Regions from separate parts of the Rhizobium sp. USDA 4016 genome, predicted to be linked through region 1. Evidence: riboswitches for the same ligand, from Rfam matches in the RefSeq annotation. Region 1 holds a riboswitch; the other holds the start of a gene.
The links. A riboswitch is a leader RNA that binds a small molecule or an ion and turns the genes downstream of it on or off. The one in region 1 is predicted to bind cobalamin.
Positions count from the first base shown of each region.

Region 2: another riboswitch for cobalamin. It lies ahead of nrdH (glutaredoxin-like protein NrdH); the one in region 1 lies ahead of bluB (5,6-dimethylbenzimidazole synthase).

Region 1 covers NZ_JBWCCY010000004.1:1,732,256-1,740,107, forward strand. Annotated here, with positions in the region: gene ACZ9DP_RS23750 (LTA synthase family protein) at 1-317, opposite strand, end outside; gene ACZ9DP_RS23755 (NAD+ synthase) at 497-2,176, shown strand; gene ACZ9DP_RS23760 (TolB family protein) at 2,197-3,027, shown strand; cobalamin riboswitch at 3,046-3,229, shown strand; gene bluB (5,6-dimethylbenzimidazole synthase) at 3,307-3,993, shown strand; gene ACZ9DP_RS23770 (DUF2865 domain-containing protein) at 3,998-5,083, opposite strand; gene ACZ9DP_RS23775 (NADP-dependent malic enzyme) at 5,210-7,522, opposite strand; gene ACZ9DP_RS23780 (UDP-2,3-diacylglucosamine diphosphatase) at 7,734-7,852, shown strand, end outside.
Region 2 covers NZ_JBWCCY010000003.1:254,326-262,177, reverse strand. Annotated here, with positions in the region: gene ACZ9DP_RS14345 (pyridoxal phosphate-dependent decarboxylase family protein) at 1-645, opposite strand, end outside; gene ACZ9DP_RS14340 (hypothetical protein) at 632-925, opposite strand; gene ACZ9DP_RS14335 (hypothetical protein) at 1,725-2,111, opposite strand; partial or broken gene ACZ9DP_RS14330 (5-methyltetrahydropteroyltriglutamate--homocysteine S-methyltransferase) at 2,110-2,754, shown strand; gene ACZ9DP_RS14325 (hypothetical protein) at 2,772-2,921, opposite strand; partial or broken gene ACZ9DP_RS14320 (hotdog domain-containing protein) at 2,877-3,092, shown strand; cobalamin riboswitch at 3,294-3,518, shown strand; gene nrdH (glutaredoxin-like protein NrdH) at 3,782-4,003, shown strand; gene nrdI (class Ib ribonucleoside-diphosphate reductase assembly flavoprotein NrdI) at 4,015-4,428, shown strand; gene nrdE (class 1b ribonucleoside-diphosphate reductase subunit alpha) at 4,398-6,566, shown strand; gene nrdF (class 1b ribonucleoside-diphosphate reductase subunit beta) at 6,587-7,561, shown strand; gene ACZ9DP_RS14295 (hydroxymethylglutaryl-CoA lyase) at 7,807-7,852, shown strand, end outside.

The DNA.
Region 1 (7,852 bases):
ATCAGGAAAAGCGGGATCAATACCAATGCCGATTGGTAGCGCCGTCCAAATACGGCATCGAGGGTCAACATCACGATCGTCAGCATGGCGACGGTCGTCATGCCGGGCCTAACCGTCGATGTCAGGAACTCGCCGACATCGGTCAACGTGCCGCGCGCAATCCACTCGACGGTGATAACGCTGAGGAAAGCGAGAGAAAACGAAAATACGATGCCGATTGCCGCGCGCGCTGCCGGAGACTGAACACTCGACCCGAAACCGGCGGAAAGCAGTGCTGCTTTTCTGGCCGGTACGGACTTCATTATCAACGCAATCAACGGCATACTCCGACGTCATAAAATCTTCACCGAAGTGTCACATGCCTGTCATGAACGCTAGATGAACCTTTCGGTTTCCCGGCTTTTCCCTATGGTTTGAGTTTTTCGCCCGGCAGACCCCGCGGCTTTTCATGGCGCGGGCAATTGAAGCGGCGGGCGGCCCGCGCTAAATGGATGACATGACACAGGAAAACGCTCCTTTGAATACGCTCCAGATTGCCGTTGCCCAGTTGAACCCGACAGTCGGCGATGTCGCCGGAAACCTCGCCAAAGCTCGTGAGGCACGCGCCGATGCGGCCCGCCAAGGCGCGGATCTGCTGCTTCTGACGGAGCTTTTCATTTCCGGTTATCCGCCGGAAGACCTCGTGCTGAAACCGGCCTTTCTGAGGGCCTGCCTGAAGGCGGTCGAGGACCTCGCGGCCGATACCGCAGACGGCGGCCCCGGCGTCATCGTCGGCTTCCCGCGGCAGGGAAAGACGGGGCGGCATAACTCGGTTGCAGTTCTCGACGGCGGCCAGATCCTGGTGCTGCGTGACAAGATCGACCTGCCGAACTACGGCGAGTTCGACGAGAAGCGCGTCTTTTCCGAAGGATCGATGCCGGGGCCGGTGAATTTCCGCGGCGTGCGGATCGGCGTGCCGATCTGCGAAGAGATCTGGAACGATCTCGGCGTCTGCGAGACACTCGCCGAAAGTGGCGCCGAAATCCTGCTGGTGCCGAACGGTTCACCCTATTATCGCGGCAAGGTCGACGTGCGCCATCAGGTGGCGCTCAAGCAGGTGATCGAAACCGGCCTGCCGCTAATCTTCGCCAATCAGCTCGGCGGGCAGGACGAACTCGTCTTCGACGGTGCGAGTTTCGCCTTCAATGGCGACAAATCGCTGGCCTTCCAGATGAGCCAGTTCGAAACCGCGCTGGCGGTGACGACCTGGAAGCGCGGCGAAAACGGCTGGCGCTGTAGCGAAGGCCCGATGTCACGTATTCCCGAGCCCGACGAGGCCGACTATCGCGCCTGCCTGGTCGGTTTCCGCGATTATGTGAATAAGAACGGCTTCAAGAATGTCGTCCTCGGCCTTTCCGGCGGCATCGACTCGGCGATCTGCGCGGCGATCGCCGTCGATGCGCTCGGCGAGGAGCGCGTCCGAACGGTGATGCTGCCATATCGCTACACGTCAACCGATTCGCTGAAGGATGCGGCCGACTGCGCCAAGGCGCTCGGATGCCGCTACGACATCGTGCCGATCGAGGAGCCGGTGAAGGGCTTCACCTCGGCGCTCTCGCCGCTGTTCGAAGGAACCGATAGCGGCATTACCGAGGAGAACTTGCAGAGCCGGGCGCGCGGCACGATCCTGATGGCGATTTCCAACAAGTTCGGTTCCATGGTGGTCACGACCGGCAACAAGTCGGAAATGTCGGTTGGATATGCGACGCTCTACGGCGACATGAACGGCGGCTTCAATCCGATCAAAGACCTCTACAAAATGCAGGTCTATGCGCTGTCGCGCTGGCGCAATGGTCATGTGCCGCCGGAAGCGCTGGGGCCGTCCGGCGAGGTGATCCCGCAGAACATCATCGACAAGGCGCCGTCCGCCGAGCTTCGCCCGGACCAGACGGACCAGGATTCGCTACCGCCTTATCCGGTGCTCGACGACATCCTCGAATGCCTCGTCGAGAAGGAGATGGCGGTCGAGGAGATCCTCGCGCGTGGGCATGATGTGGCGACCGTCCACCGCGTCGAGCATCTGCTCTATCTCGCCGAATACAAGCGCCGGCAGTCGGCTCCGGGCGTGAAGATCACCAAAAAGAACTTTGGGCGCGATCGCCGCTACCCGATCACCAACCGGTTCCGCGACCGGTAACCCAAAATCTGGGAGGATGCATGCGCAGTTCGGTCGAGATCTATAATATCCGCACCGGGGAAAGCCGGATTGTCGTCCAGACGGAAAAGCTGATCGAGGCGCCGAATTTTTCGCCCGATGGCGCCTATATGCTGTTGAATGGCGACGGGTTGCTTTACCGGCTGCGGCCGGACGGCTCCGGCGGCCTCCAGCAGGTCGATACGGATTTTGCGACGCAGTGCAATAACGATCACGGCATTTCGCCGGACGGGACACAAATCGTCATTTCGGACAAGACGGAATTCGGCAAGTCGGCGATCTATATTCTGCCGGCGGCTGGCGGGACGCCGCGGCTGATTACCGACAATCTGCCCTCTTATTGGCACGGCTGGTCGCCGAACGGGAAGGAGCTCGCCTATTGCGGCATTCGCGACGACGTCTTCGACATTTATACGATTTCCGTCGATGGTGGCCCCGAAAAGCGGCTGACGCATGGCGAGGGGCGAAACGACGGGCCGGATTATTCGGCCGACGGGAAATGGATCTACTTCAACTCCAGCCGCACCGGTCTCATGCAGATCTGGCGCATCCATCCGGATCGAACCGGCCTGGAGCAGGTGACGCACGACAATTACGGCAACTGGTTTGCGCATCCTTCACCGAAGAACGACAAGGTGCTGATCCTTTCTTACGATCCGGACGTCTTCGATCATCCGCGCGACCTTGATGTGCGGCTGCGGCTGATGGACATAGACGGCGACAACCTGACTACGCTGTTCGAGCTCTTCGGTGGGCAGGGCACGATCAATGTACCCTGCTGGTCACCGGATGGTGACGAATTTGCCTATGTGCGTTACTTCCCGGAGGCTTGAACGAGGCGCCGACTCAGGAGATAGAGACTGCCGTCAGGTGCCTGCATCCAGCAGGAGAATCGGGAATCCGGTGAAGGACCGGAACGTGCCCAACGCTGTGAGGCTGACGCTTGCTGCAACAATGGCCACTGGCATCTGCCGGGAAGGCCGCAGAAAGCGGGTGACGCCAAGTCAGAAGACCGGCCTGGCAAGATAGACCGAACCGCGCGGACGGCGGCGAGGTTTTTGACGCTTCCCGCGCTGCGGTGCGGGTGCTCAAGCATTGTTGGGGATTTAACGATGCAACTTGATCCTTTCGCCCGCGCGCTGGTGCCGGCCGGCGAGTTCTCCGAACACGACCGGGCCTCGGTCTATAGAGCCATCGAAACGCGCCGCGACGTGCGCGACCAGTTTCTGCCCGATCCTCTGCCCGACGATCTGGTGTCGCGGCTGCTTGGGGCAGCGCATGCCGCGCCGTCGGTCGGTTTCATGCAGCCCTGGAATTTCATCGTGATCCGCGATCCGAAGGTGCGCCAGGCCGCGTGGCAGGCGTTTTCGCGCGCCAACAAGGAAGCGGCCGAGATGTTTGAAGAGGAGCGGCGGGATATGTACAGAAGCCTGAAGCTCGAAGGCATCCGCAAGGCACCGCTCAGCATCTGCGTCACCTGCGATCCGGACAGGGCAGGGCCGGTGGTCATCGGCCGCACCCACAATCCGCGTACGGATGTCTATTCGACCGTCTGCGCCGTGCAGAACCTGTGGCTTGCGGCCCGGGCCGAAGGCATCGGGGTCGGCTGGGTCAGCATCTTCCACGATGCGGATATTCGGGAACTGCTCGGCATTCCGGAGCGGATCGAGATCGTCGCCTGGCTTTGCCTCGGTTATGTCGATCAGCTTTACACCGCGCCGGAACTGGCCGTGAAAGGCTGGCGACAGCGCCTGCCGCTGGAAGAACTGGTCTTCTCCGACCGATGGGGAAGCCAGTAACGCGTCAGTTCTGCTGCGGCTGCGGTCCGGGCGTTGCGGGGTTCTTGAGATCGATCGCGCCCTGATCGCCGGCGAGAAACTGCGGACCGACCTGGCGGACTTTGCTATTCGCCGGGTCATAAGGGCGGTCCGGCACCTGCGGCTGCGGGGCAGGTGTGGACGCGGCGCCCGATGGCGGCTTCGTCTTGATACTGGTGATCGAGCCTTTCCTCGGCGGTTCGCTGATCGCCTGATTCTTGCGCATGTTCTCGTAATAGGCAGAGAGATTGCAGAAACAGGAGGACTTTTGGCCGGGCGCGCGGTTCTTGTAGGCAAAGGCATTCTGCATGGCGCTGTAGGGCGCACCGGTCGAGGCCGAGATCATGTTTGCGGCTTCGGTATTCGAGATGTCTTGATAGAAAAGCTCCGTCTCGATACCGGGGCACATTTTCGAACACGTCGCTGCGTCGCGGTTGAAATCGATCGATGTTGCATTCGTGGTGATCGGGAAGAAGCCGCCGTCGCAGGTGCGCACGCACATGGTGCTGACATGCGACATGAGCTCGCCGCGCGGCACGCCATATTGCATGTCGCCGTGTTCGCCTTCTCCAAGCGGAATGAAGGTATCGCTCCGCATCGCCTGTTCTTCGGGACTTGGTGCCGGCGCATAGGCCTGCGGATCCGGCGCATAGTCGAGTTCGTCGTTGCAGCCGTTGTCTTCGAGCGCCGCCATCAGCTCGCGGCGCACGCGATAATCGGCGCCGCCCTGATTGCGCAGTTCGTTGCGCCGCTCCTGCAGGTATCGAATGTTGTCGACCATGCGCGCCTCGGACTGCTGCAGCTCGCTGCAATAATCCGCATTCTCGCCGCCGATCACGACCATGCTGTCCATCGAGCAGCCGTAGCCGCGAAGGTCGTTGCGGACTTTACGAAGCTCGAGATTCTGCTCGGCGATCGCGCTCGCATATTGGCGGACTTCGGGGCCGTTGCCGATGACATGGGGCAGATCGGCGATGCGGCCGCGCAGGTCGTCGCAGATCGCATGCGTCTGCGCGGCAGCAGGCGCGGCCAAGGCAAGCAGGATCGCAAGGGTCAGGTTTCGGCGTTTCACGGCATCATCCCGCAGCAAGGTCAGGCCAGAGCACGGCGTGACATTCGCCGCATCCCGGCTTTCTAACCTGCTTCCGTTAACAAGCTGGCGACGCAATTGTAACGCATTTTCGCATTTTGCGACAACTTACGCCGGCTGAGAAGCCTCGACGACGGCAAGCGCGGCCATGTTGACCACGCCGCGCGAGGTGACCGAAGTCGACAGGATATGCGCAGGCTGTGCGGTCCCCAGCAGAATCGGGCCGACATGGAGCGCATCCATCATGGTGCGGACGAGGCCGAGCGAGATGTTGGCGGCATCGAGGTTCGGGAAAAGCAATAGGTTGGCTTCGCCGGCAAGCGAACTATCCGGCATGGCGCGCTTGCGCAGCGCTTCCGACAGTGCAGAACCGGCTTGCATTTCACCATCGACCTCCAGATCGGGGGCTTGTTCGCGCACGAGCTGCAGGGCATCGCGCATCTTGCGTGCACTCTCGGAGTTTCGGGAGCCGAAATTCGAATGGCAGATCAGCGCGGCCTTCGGCGTAATGCCGAAGCGGCGAACCTCCTGGGCCGCGAGAACGGCGATCTCGGCGATTTCCTCATGTGTCGGATTGTAGTTCACGAAGGTATCGGCGAAGAAGACCGGCCCTTTCTGGGTGATCAATAGGCTGAGACCGGCGAAGGTGCAGGCACCTGGCCGCTTGCCGATGATTTGGCCGACGTCTTTCAGGTGGCGGTCGAAGCGGCCTTCCACGCCGCAGATGAGGGCATCCGCCTCGCCGCGCTTCACCGACAAGGCGCCGATAACCGTGTTGTTAGTGCGCACGATCGTGCGGGCGGCTTCCGGATTGATGCCGGCGCGGCCGACGAGGGCGAAGTAGTCTTCGACATAGTCGCGGTAGCGCGGGTCGTCTTCGGGATTCACCACGGCGAAATCGATGTTCGGGCGAATGCGGATGCCGAACCGCTTGAGGCGAGCCTCGATGACCGAGGGGCGGCCGATCAGAATCGGCTCGCCGGTCTTTTCCTCCAGCAGAACCTGAGCCGCGCGCAGGACGCGCTCGTCTTCTCCCTCCGCGAAGATGACGCGTTTCTTCTCAGAAAGCTTGGCGCTGGTAAAGATCGGCTTCATGACGAAGCCCGAACGCCAAACGAAGCGGTTCAACTGATCGAGATAGGCGTCGAAATCGGCAATCGGCCGCGACGCGACGCCCGTCTCGGCGGCGGCTTTGGCGACAGCCGGGGCGATGCGCAGGATGAGACGCGGATCGAAGGGCGAAGGAATGAGGTAATTCGGACCGAAGACAGGCGTCTCGCCGGAATAGGCGCGGGCCGCGACGTCCGACACTTCCTCGCGGGCAAGCCCCGCGATGGCCTTGACGGCCGCCATCTTCATTTCTTCGTTGATGGCGGTGGCGCCGCAATCGAGCGCGCCGCGGAAGATATAGGGGAAGCAGAGGACGTTGTTCACCTGGTTCGGGAAGTCCGAGCGGCCGGTGCAGATCATTGCGTCCGGGCGGGCGGCGCGCGCGAGGTCTGGCATGATTTCAGGGGTCGGATTGGCGAGAGCCATGATGAGCGGCTTGTCCGCCATCTGTGACAGGAGGTCGGGCTTCAGGACACCGGCAGCCGAAAGGCCAAGGAAAACATCGGCGCCGCCGATATTGTCGGCGAGCGTACGCATCTTACTTTTCTGTGCATAGACAGCCTTCCATTCGTCCATCAGTTCGGTGCGGCCTTCATAGACGAGGCCTTCGATATCGTGGACCCAGATGTTTTCGCGCTTCGCGCCGAGCGTCACCAGGAGGTTGAGGCAGGCGAGTGCTGCGGCACCCGCGCCGGAGGCGACGATCTTCACATCCTCGATCTTCTTGCCGGCAAGTTCCAGTCCGTTAAGGATCGCGGCGGCGACGATGATGGCCGTGCCGTGCTGGTCGTCATGGAAGACCGGGATCTTCATCTTCCCGCGAAGCTGGCGCTCGACCTCGAAGCATTCCGGCGCCTTGATGTCCTCGAGATTGATGCCGCCGAAGGTCGGCTCCAGCGAGGCGATGGTGGAGACCATCTGGTCGACGGTGGGGGCCTCGATTTCGACGTCGAAGACGTCGATGCCTGCAAACTTCTTGAAGAGAACGGCCTTGCCTTCCATGACGGGCTTGGAGGCGAGCGGGCCGATGTTGCCGAGGCCGAGAACCGCTGTGCCGTTGGAGATGACGGCGACGAGATTGGCGCGCGAGGTATAATCGGCCGCCGTCTCCGGATTGTCACGGATGGCAAGGCAAGGTGCTGCGACGCCGGGCGAATAGGCGAGTGCCAGGTCGCGCTGGTTGCCGAGCGGCTTGATCGCCTGGATTTCAAGTTTGCCGGGACGGGGATAACGATGGAAGAAAAGCGCCTGTTCGTCGAGGTTTCCGCCTGTCTCGTTCTTCTCCGTCTTGGATTTTTCCTGATGATCCATTGCCGTCTCCGCTGCCGCACTCACATCTTTTGAAGACTTCTCCATACATCAATCGGCTGGAAGGGACAGTCAGAAATTCGCATCCGGGCGGAAAACTCGTGAGCGCTGCGATGCGCCAATTCGCGCATCTGTCATCTTCCTGAAACACGAGTCTGATTTTGGAAGGCGAGATGAACGATAGGACGCAGGCAAGATGCTTGTGAAAGACAATATGGATACTCGACACTTCCGTACTCTGTTCATTTCCGATGTGCATCTCGGCTCGAAGGCGGCGAAGGCGGACTTCCTCCTCGATTTTCTCCGCTACCACGACGCCGATACGATATTCCT
Region 2 (7,852 bases), on a different contig from region 1:
TCCTTGAAGGCGACTACGCCGCTCTTTGCTGAACAGCAACTGGCCGCCATGGCACGCATCTACATGGATCCATGCGTCGGGCGCGTGCTCTTTCACCAAATCGATGACGCCATCGATGTTATCAATTGAAAGCGTCCGTGAATCCCCAGCGTTGATTACCACGCAGATAGGATACTCGTCGGTAGCCAAGCAATTGCGTAGAATGCGATCGAGTTCTTGGAGGTCGTATCGGTAGTCCCGTGTAGGCACCGGAAGGATGGCATCAGTACCCAAACCCGATATAGCGACAGCTCCCACCACGGAATAGTGCGTCAGGCCGCCCGGGATCAGAATTCTAACTTTCTTGTCTCGGCGCAACCCATCTTTCGAGACCGTGGGATTGAAACGTTTCCTGGCCATGAGGATGCCATACAGATTGGCCATCGTGCCTCCTGTGACTGCCACTCCTCCTACGTCCAAGACCGACTTCATTTCCGTGGTTTCAGGAAATTGCGCCAATCTACGAAGCCAACAAACGGTCGCCACTTCCACGAAAGTCGCGGCCTTCGCGGCAAACGTCGAGTTGTTCATATTCTGCTGTGCTAGCGCCTCAACCAAAGCGCCCGACAAAGCCGCAACACTGTTGCCGGCATCAGGGAAGCCCATGAAATTCGGCGAGGAAAAATTGAAGGAATTCTCTCAAAACAACCTGAATTTCATCTTCCAGCTCTTCAAAACTGCAGCCTCGGACAGGAGCTTGCCGTACGTACATTCGCTTTAATCGCGCGCTTTCATGAGGACCGTGAACGTACCCAGCCTCGGGGCGCTTTTTGAAAGCAATGCATTGATCGAGCGTTCTGTGAAGCAAATCCGCCCCGGCGACCAGATCGTAGTTCTCTTCGACGGTGCGAACAGATCGCTCGCCTCCGCGGTCAATACCCTCCATGCGTCGTCCTTCCGTAGGGTTTATACAAGTTTGTTTATCCATGCGCCCAAAGCATCAGTTCTCGCAGCCACTGCTTATGTTCCGGAGATGGTTTGTAGCCGAGATGCTCAACCGGGCGACGTCCTTCGACCTGTCCAGTCAAGCATCGAAAGAATTCGTCCTCGTCTCGATAGTCAAAGCCATAGACTTTCGAAATCAACTCGTTTACCGACCTCGCCGCTCTCCTTGCTATATTTTCGTATGCACCTCGACGATCCACGAGTACTACGTGCGGGGTGGTTATGGCGCTCAATACTGCGCGCATTTGGCATAGCTCGGATCGGAGAAAGGACTCTGAGAATTCGACCATCGGAATGACGAAACCGTCACTACGCTTGAAAGCCACCAGATCTAAGGCCTTCTCTATTATACGCTCGGGAAGAACGACCTTATGTTCGAATGGTACATCTTCATGCGTTAGTGGTGGGGCACCTATTTTCTGGTTTATACGTTGCGCAAAGCTCGTGTATGCAGATCTACACTGCGCGCTTACATCGCCAGACACAAAGAATTTAACGTCAATATCTCGCCCACGTTTCCCTATTGCATAGGATCCAAAGATGAGGCCGAATTGGCATTCTTCACGTGTCTGGGCGAACTGCAGCAATTCCTGGGTGATTGCATCGGTGGGAAACTGTCCCTCCGCGCAGGGACGCAGGTTTGTCGAATTAGCGTACATAATCAAGCTCCATCGGCCGCCTCTGGTGCGTAAGGTCGTTGCCCTTGCCCGAGCAATTGCCGTGCCAAGGAGAAAACCATGTCAGAACAACAGGATCAGCCTACAGCGCAGTGTCTCCATCCGACATATTGTCTTAAAGCCGACAACGTGTGTAATCGCTATCATGCAGCTTTGCACATTCCGGGCGGCGCTTCTGGCGCAGCGCGGCTGCTCATGGTGATCCGGGTAGACGCGCCTGCAAGCAGCCGCCTGATGGGCGCGTCTCCAGCATGACCATGCGATGACGTAGGCGAGGGTCATGCGGCGCTGGGCGAGTCCGATGGCGATGCGCCGGACCACCTTGATAGACCAGCAGATCAAATCCTGATGGTGGGCAATCCGCGGTCGTTTTTGGGGCGCCCCGTCATTGGCGCGGTACCGGATCACGGCCGTCATGGCGAAGGCGAGGATCGCGAGCGAGACGTTCATGTTGACCGGTCCAGTGACCATCTTGAACTGGTCGTTCGTTCGCGACGACATTGCCCGCAGCGAGACGTGCCGGCAGATCGCGCTGGCGATTCGTGACGAGGTCACCGACCTGGAGACGGTGGGCGCCAGGATGATCCAGATCGATGAGGCGGCGATGCGCGAGGGTCTCCCGCTCCGGCACAAGGACTGGAAGGCCTATCTCGATTGCGCCGTCGAATGCTTCCGCCTTTGCTCGGGTGGCGTGGCCAACCGGACCCAGATCCATACGCATATGTGCTATTCGGAATTCAACGACATCATCGGCGCCATTGCGGCGATGGATGCCGACGTCATCTCCATCGAGACCTCGCGCTCAAAGATGGAACTGCTCGACGCGTTCCGGAACTACAAATATCCGAACGAGATCGGCCCCGGGGTTTACGACATCCATTCGCCCCGCGTTCCCGACGTGCAGGAAATGACGGACCTGCTGTCTCTCGCACGTCAGCGCCTGGCCGATGACCAGCTCTGGGTCAACCCCGATTGTGGCCTGAAGACCAGGAACTGGGAGGAGGTCCGTCCGGCGCTGGTGAACATGGTCGCTGCGGCCAAAGTACTGCGGCATGGCCTCGCTCGCGACGACAAGCGGGTTGTGAGGGCGTGAAGCGAGAGTTTCCATCGTCAGGGGAGGCGGGGCACGCCTGGTGTTTCCATATGGTGGCCATCCCCGGAGAGGATCATCGTCGCGATTGGAACCTGCCGGCGCTTCCCCACGGGATCGTGGAGATGCACCATGACGATCTGCAGATGGTCGACATGGTTTTTGCCCATCAGTCCAACAGCGTCGGCAAGATGTTCGGCGGCGAAGCGCTTGCCTTTATGACCAAGGACGCCTTCGTGGCCGCCTCCCGTCGTTCGGGCAGGCTGGCGGTTCTGGCATCCTCGCAGCGGATCGACTTCAAGCGGCCGATTGCCGCCAGCGAAATTGTCGAGGCGCAGGCCAAGATCGTGAGGATGGGGCGTTCATCGATAACTGTCGAAGTCGCACTGTGGTCGGAGGACGTACTGTCGAGCGAGCGTCATTTGCGGCGCGCGGCCACTTCTTCATGGTCGCCGTCGATGACCATCGTCGCCCTGTCGCACTCATTCCCGGAAATTCAGCGGCGACCACTCATAGGGATTGACGATATTCAAACCTCGTCTACTATATCTTGTGTACGAGGTTCTTTTGATTCGCAAGGATCGGAAGCTAAGACGGGAATCCGGTGCGTGACGTCCATGATGGGCCGAGCAATGCCGGAGCTGCCCCCGCAACTGTAAGCGGCGAGCATTCGTTCGACAAAGCCACCGAGAGCGTGAGGCCTCGGGAAGGCGAGAACAATGCCGCGACCCGCAAGCCAGGAGACCTGCCTCGATCAAAAACGTCCACGGGCGGGGTGTCCGGATGGCGAACGATGACCCATCGCGGCATAACGGCCGCCATCATCGTTCATCATCGTTTCCCCGAAACTCCCGCTTATCACTTCGGGTGAAGTCTATGTCCATGCGTTCTGATCCGCACCGTCGCGAATGCCGGGCCTATAGCACTGCCCGGCAAGCGATCGTGCCTGCCTTCCTTTCGAATTCCTGTCGCACAGACTCGGCGGATGTCCGAGAAACTCTTTATGTCCATCAAACAGGCGAGGATATCCATGAGCATCACCGTCTACAGCAAGCCTGCCTGCGTCCAGTGCACGGCGACGACCCGCGCGCTTGATCGGCAGGGCATCGACTATACGATCATCGATGTCTCGACCGACTCTGCCGCTTACGAGCTCGTACAGGGTCTCGGCTATCGCCAGGTTCCCGTCGTCGTCGCCGGCGAGCAGCATTGGGCCGGCTTCCGCCCGGACATGATCAGCGCTCTGGCTTGATGGCTGCTGGGATGGGCGGGCTCGTCTATTTTTCCAGCCGCTCGGAAAACACCCATCGCTTTGTGCAGAAGCTGGGCTTGCGAGCGCAGCGCATTCCGATTGGTGGCGAACCCGGCCTTGAGACGGCGAATCCGTTCGTTCTCGTCGTGCCAACTTATAGCGGCGAGGGCGGCAAGAATGCGGTGCCAAAACAGGTGATCCGTTTCCTCAACGAGGCGGCAAACCGCTCAAATCTCCGCGGCGTCATCGCCTCGGGCAACAGCAACTTCGGAGCGACCTTCGGGTTCGCCGGCGACCTCATCTCGCAAAGGTGCGGAGTGCCGTATCTCTACAGGTTCGAGCTCATCGGCACGCAAGAAGATGTCGTCAACGTCAGATATGGATTGGAACGATTTTGGACACGGCAATTCTCGAACGCGCGGTGAAGGCGCCGGACACGAAGGCGGCTGAACCAGCGCTGGACTATCATGCGCTCAATGCGATGCTGAATCTCTACGACGAGGAGGGAAAGATCCAGCTGGACAAGGATCGGCTGGCGACCAAGCAGTACTTCCTTCAGCACGTCAACCAGAACACCGTCTTCTTCCATAATCTGCGGGAGAAGCTGGATTACCTGGTGACCGAAGGTTACTACGAGCAGGGGGTGTTGGATCAGTACTCGTTCAATTTCGTGCGTGATCTCTTCGATCACGCCTATGCGAAGAAGTTCCGGTTTCCGACGTTTCTCGGCGCTTTCAAATATTATACCAGCTATACGCTGAAGACCTTCGACGGAAAGCGCTATCTGGAGCGCTATGAAGACCGTGTCTGCATGGTGGCGCTGGCCCTGGCGCGCGGCAATGAGCAGCTTGCCCATGACTTGGTGGACGAAATCATCTCCGGCCGCTTCCAGCCGGCAACGCCGACCTTCCTCAACGCCGGCAAGAAACAGCGCGGCGAGCTCGTCTCCTGCTTTCTGCTGCGCGTCGAGGACAACATGGAGTCTATCGGCCGCTCGATCAATTCGGCGCTGCAGCTCTCCAAGCGCGGCGGCGGTGTGGCGCTGTCGCTGACCAACATCCGCGAAGCCGGTGCGCCTATCAAGCAGATCGAGAACCAGTCCTCCGGCATCATCCCCGTGATGAAGCTGCTCGAAGACAGCTTCTCCTATGCCAACCAGCTTGGCGCGCGGCAGGGGGCGGGCGCCGTCTACCTCCATGCCCACCATCCGGACATTATGCGCTTCCTCGATACCAAGCGCGAAAATGCCGACGAGAAGATCCGCATCAAGACCCTGTCGCTCGGCGTCGTCATCCCCGACATCGCCTTCGAACTCGCGAAGAACAACGAGGATATGTATCTGTTCTCGCCCTATGACGTGGAGCGGGTCTATGGCGTGCCCTTCACCGAAATTTCGGTCACGGAAAAATATCGCGAGATGGTCGCCGATGGCCGCATCCGCAAGAAGAAGATCAAGGCACGGGACTTCTTCCAGGTGATCGCCGAGATCCAGTTCGAGAGTGGTTATCCCTACCTCATGTTCGAGGACACGGTGAACCGCGCCAACCCGGTCGCCGGCCGCATCACCATGAGCAACCTCTGCTCGGAAATCCTACAGGTGAGCGAGGCGAGCGAATACGGCGACGACCTCTCCTATAAACATATGGGGAAGGATATCTCCTGCAATCTCGGTTCGCTCAATATCGCCGCCGCGATGGACAGCCCCGATTTCGGCAAGACGATCGAGATGTCGATCCGGGCGCTGACGGCCGTTTCCGACATGAGCTATATCTCCTCCGTACCCTCGATCGAAAATGGCAACGACGAAAGCCATGCCATTGGCCTCGGCCAAATGAACCTGCACGGCTATCTTGCCCGCGAACGCATCTTCTATGGCTCCGAGGAAGGCATCGATTTCACCAACATCTATTTCTACACGGTGACCTATCACGCGATCCGTGCCTCGAACCGGCTGGCAATCGAGCGGGGCCAGAGTTTCAAGGGCTTCGAGAACTCGAAATATGCCTCGGGCGAGTATTTTGACAAATATACCGGGCAGGAATGGAAGCCTGCGACCGAGCGCATCGCCGACATCGTCGAGAAGGCCGGTATTGCCATCCCGACGCAGGAAGATTGGCTCGCGTTGAAGCAGTCCGTGATGACTTCAGGTCTCTATAACCAGAACCTGCAGGCCGTGCCGCCGACGGGCTCGATCTCCTACATCAATCACTCGACCTCCTCAATCCATCCGATCGTCTCGAAGATCGAGATCCGCAAGGAAGGCAAGATCGGCCGCGTCTATTACCCGGCCGCCTTCATGACCAACGACAATCTCGACTATTATCAGGATGCCTACGAGATCGGGCCGAAGAAAATCATCGATACCTATGCGGCCGCCACCCAGCATGTCGATCAGGGCCTGTCGCTGACGCTGTTCTTCCGCGACACGGCGACGACCCGCGACATCAACCGGGCGCAAATCCACGCCTGGAAGAAGGGCATCAAGACCATCTACTACATCCGGCTCCGCCAGATGGCGCTCGAAGGCACGCAGGTTCAGGACTGCGTTTCCTGCACGCTCTGAATCTTTGAGGGACGATGACAATGACCATGCAATTCGAGCCGGCAAGCCGCGTTCGCGCCATTAACTGGAACCGCATCGAAGACGATAAGGATCTCGAAGTCTGGAATCGCTTGACCGGCAATTTTTGGCTGCCGGAAAAGGTGCCGTTGTCCAACGACATCCAATCCTGGGCGACGCTGAAGCCGGAGGAGCAGCAGCTCACCATCCGCGTTTTCACGGGTCTGACGCTGCTCGACACGATCCAGAACGGCGTCGGTTCGGTCAAACTGATGGAGGATGCCGTGACGCCGCACGAGGAGGCGGTGCTCTCCAACATCTCCTTCATGGAGGCGGTGCATGCGCGCTCCTACTCGTCGATCTTCTCGACGCTCTGCCTGACGCCCGACGTCGACGATGCCTACCGCTGGTCGGAGGAGAACGAGTTCCTGCAGCGCAAGTCGGTGCTGATCATGGAGCAATACGCCTCCGGCGACCCCTTGAAGAAGAAGGTTGCCAGCGTCTTCCTCGAGACCTTCCTGTTCTATTCGGGCTTCTATCTTCCAATGTACTGGTCGAGCCGTGCCAAACTCACCAACACGGCCGACATGATCCGGCTGATCATCCGCGATGAGGCGGTCCACGGCTATTATGTCGGCTACAAGTTCCAGCGCGGACTGGAGCGGCTTTCCGAAGGGCGCCTGCAGGAAATCAAGGATTTCGCCTTTGATCTGCTGCTCGAACTCTACGACAACGAGGCGAAATATACCGAGGCGCTCTATGACGGCGTCGGGCTGACCGAGGACGTCAAGAAGTTCCTGCACTACAACGCCAACAAGGCACTGATGAACCTCGGCTACGAGGCGCTTTTCCCGGCCGAGGCCTGCAAGGTCAATCCGGCGATCCTGTCTGCGCTATCGCCGAACGCCGACGAGAACCACGACTTCTTTTCCGGTTCCGGCTCTTCCTATGTCATCGGCAAGGCGGTGGCGACCGAAGACGAGGATTGGGATTTCTGATCCACTAACTCCCGATCGGCGTTCTTGACGCTCACCGATCATTCGACATAACTGAGCGCGGCGGTTTCCCAAGGAAGGCTCCGCGGGCATTAATAGGGAACATGGTGCGGGCGCCCGGTCCAACCGCTTCGCGGCCGGACTGACTTCGCCGGTCGATAGTCGCTTGCGCATGTGCGCGCAGAAGAACGCGATCCGGGGGCCTCCACCGACTTGAATTCTGTCCAAGGGAACTGGAGCAGCCTGCTGTGGGAGATAGAAGCCGCAACGTCATAGTCAGCGAAGTCGGACCGC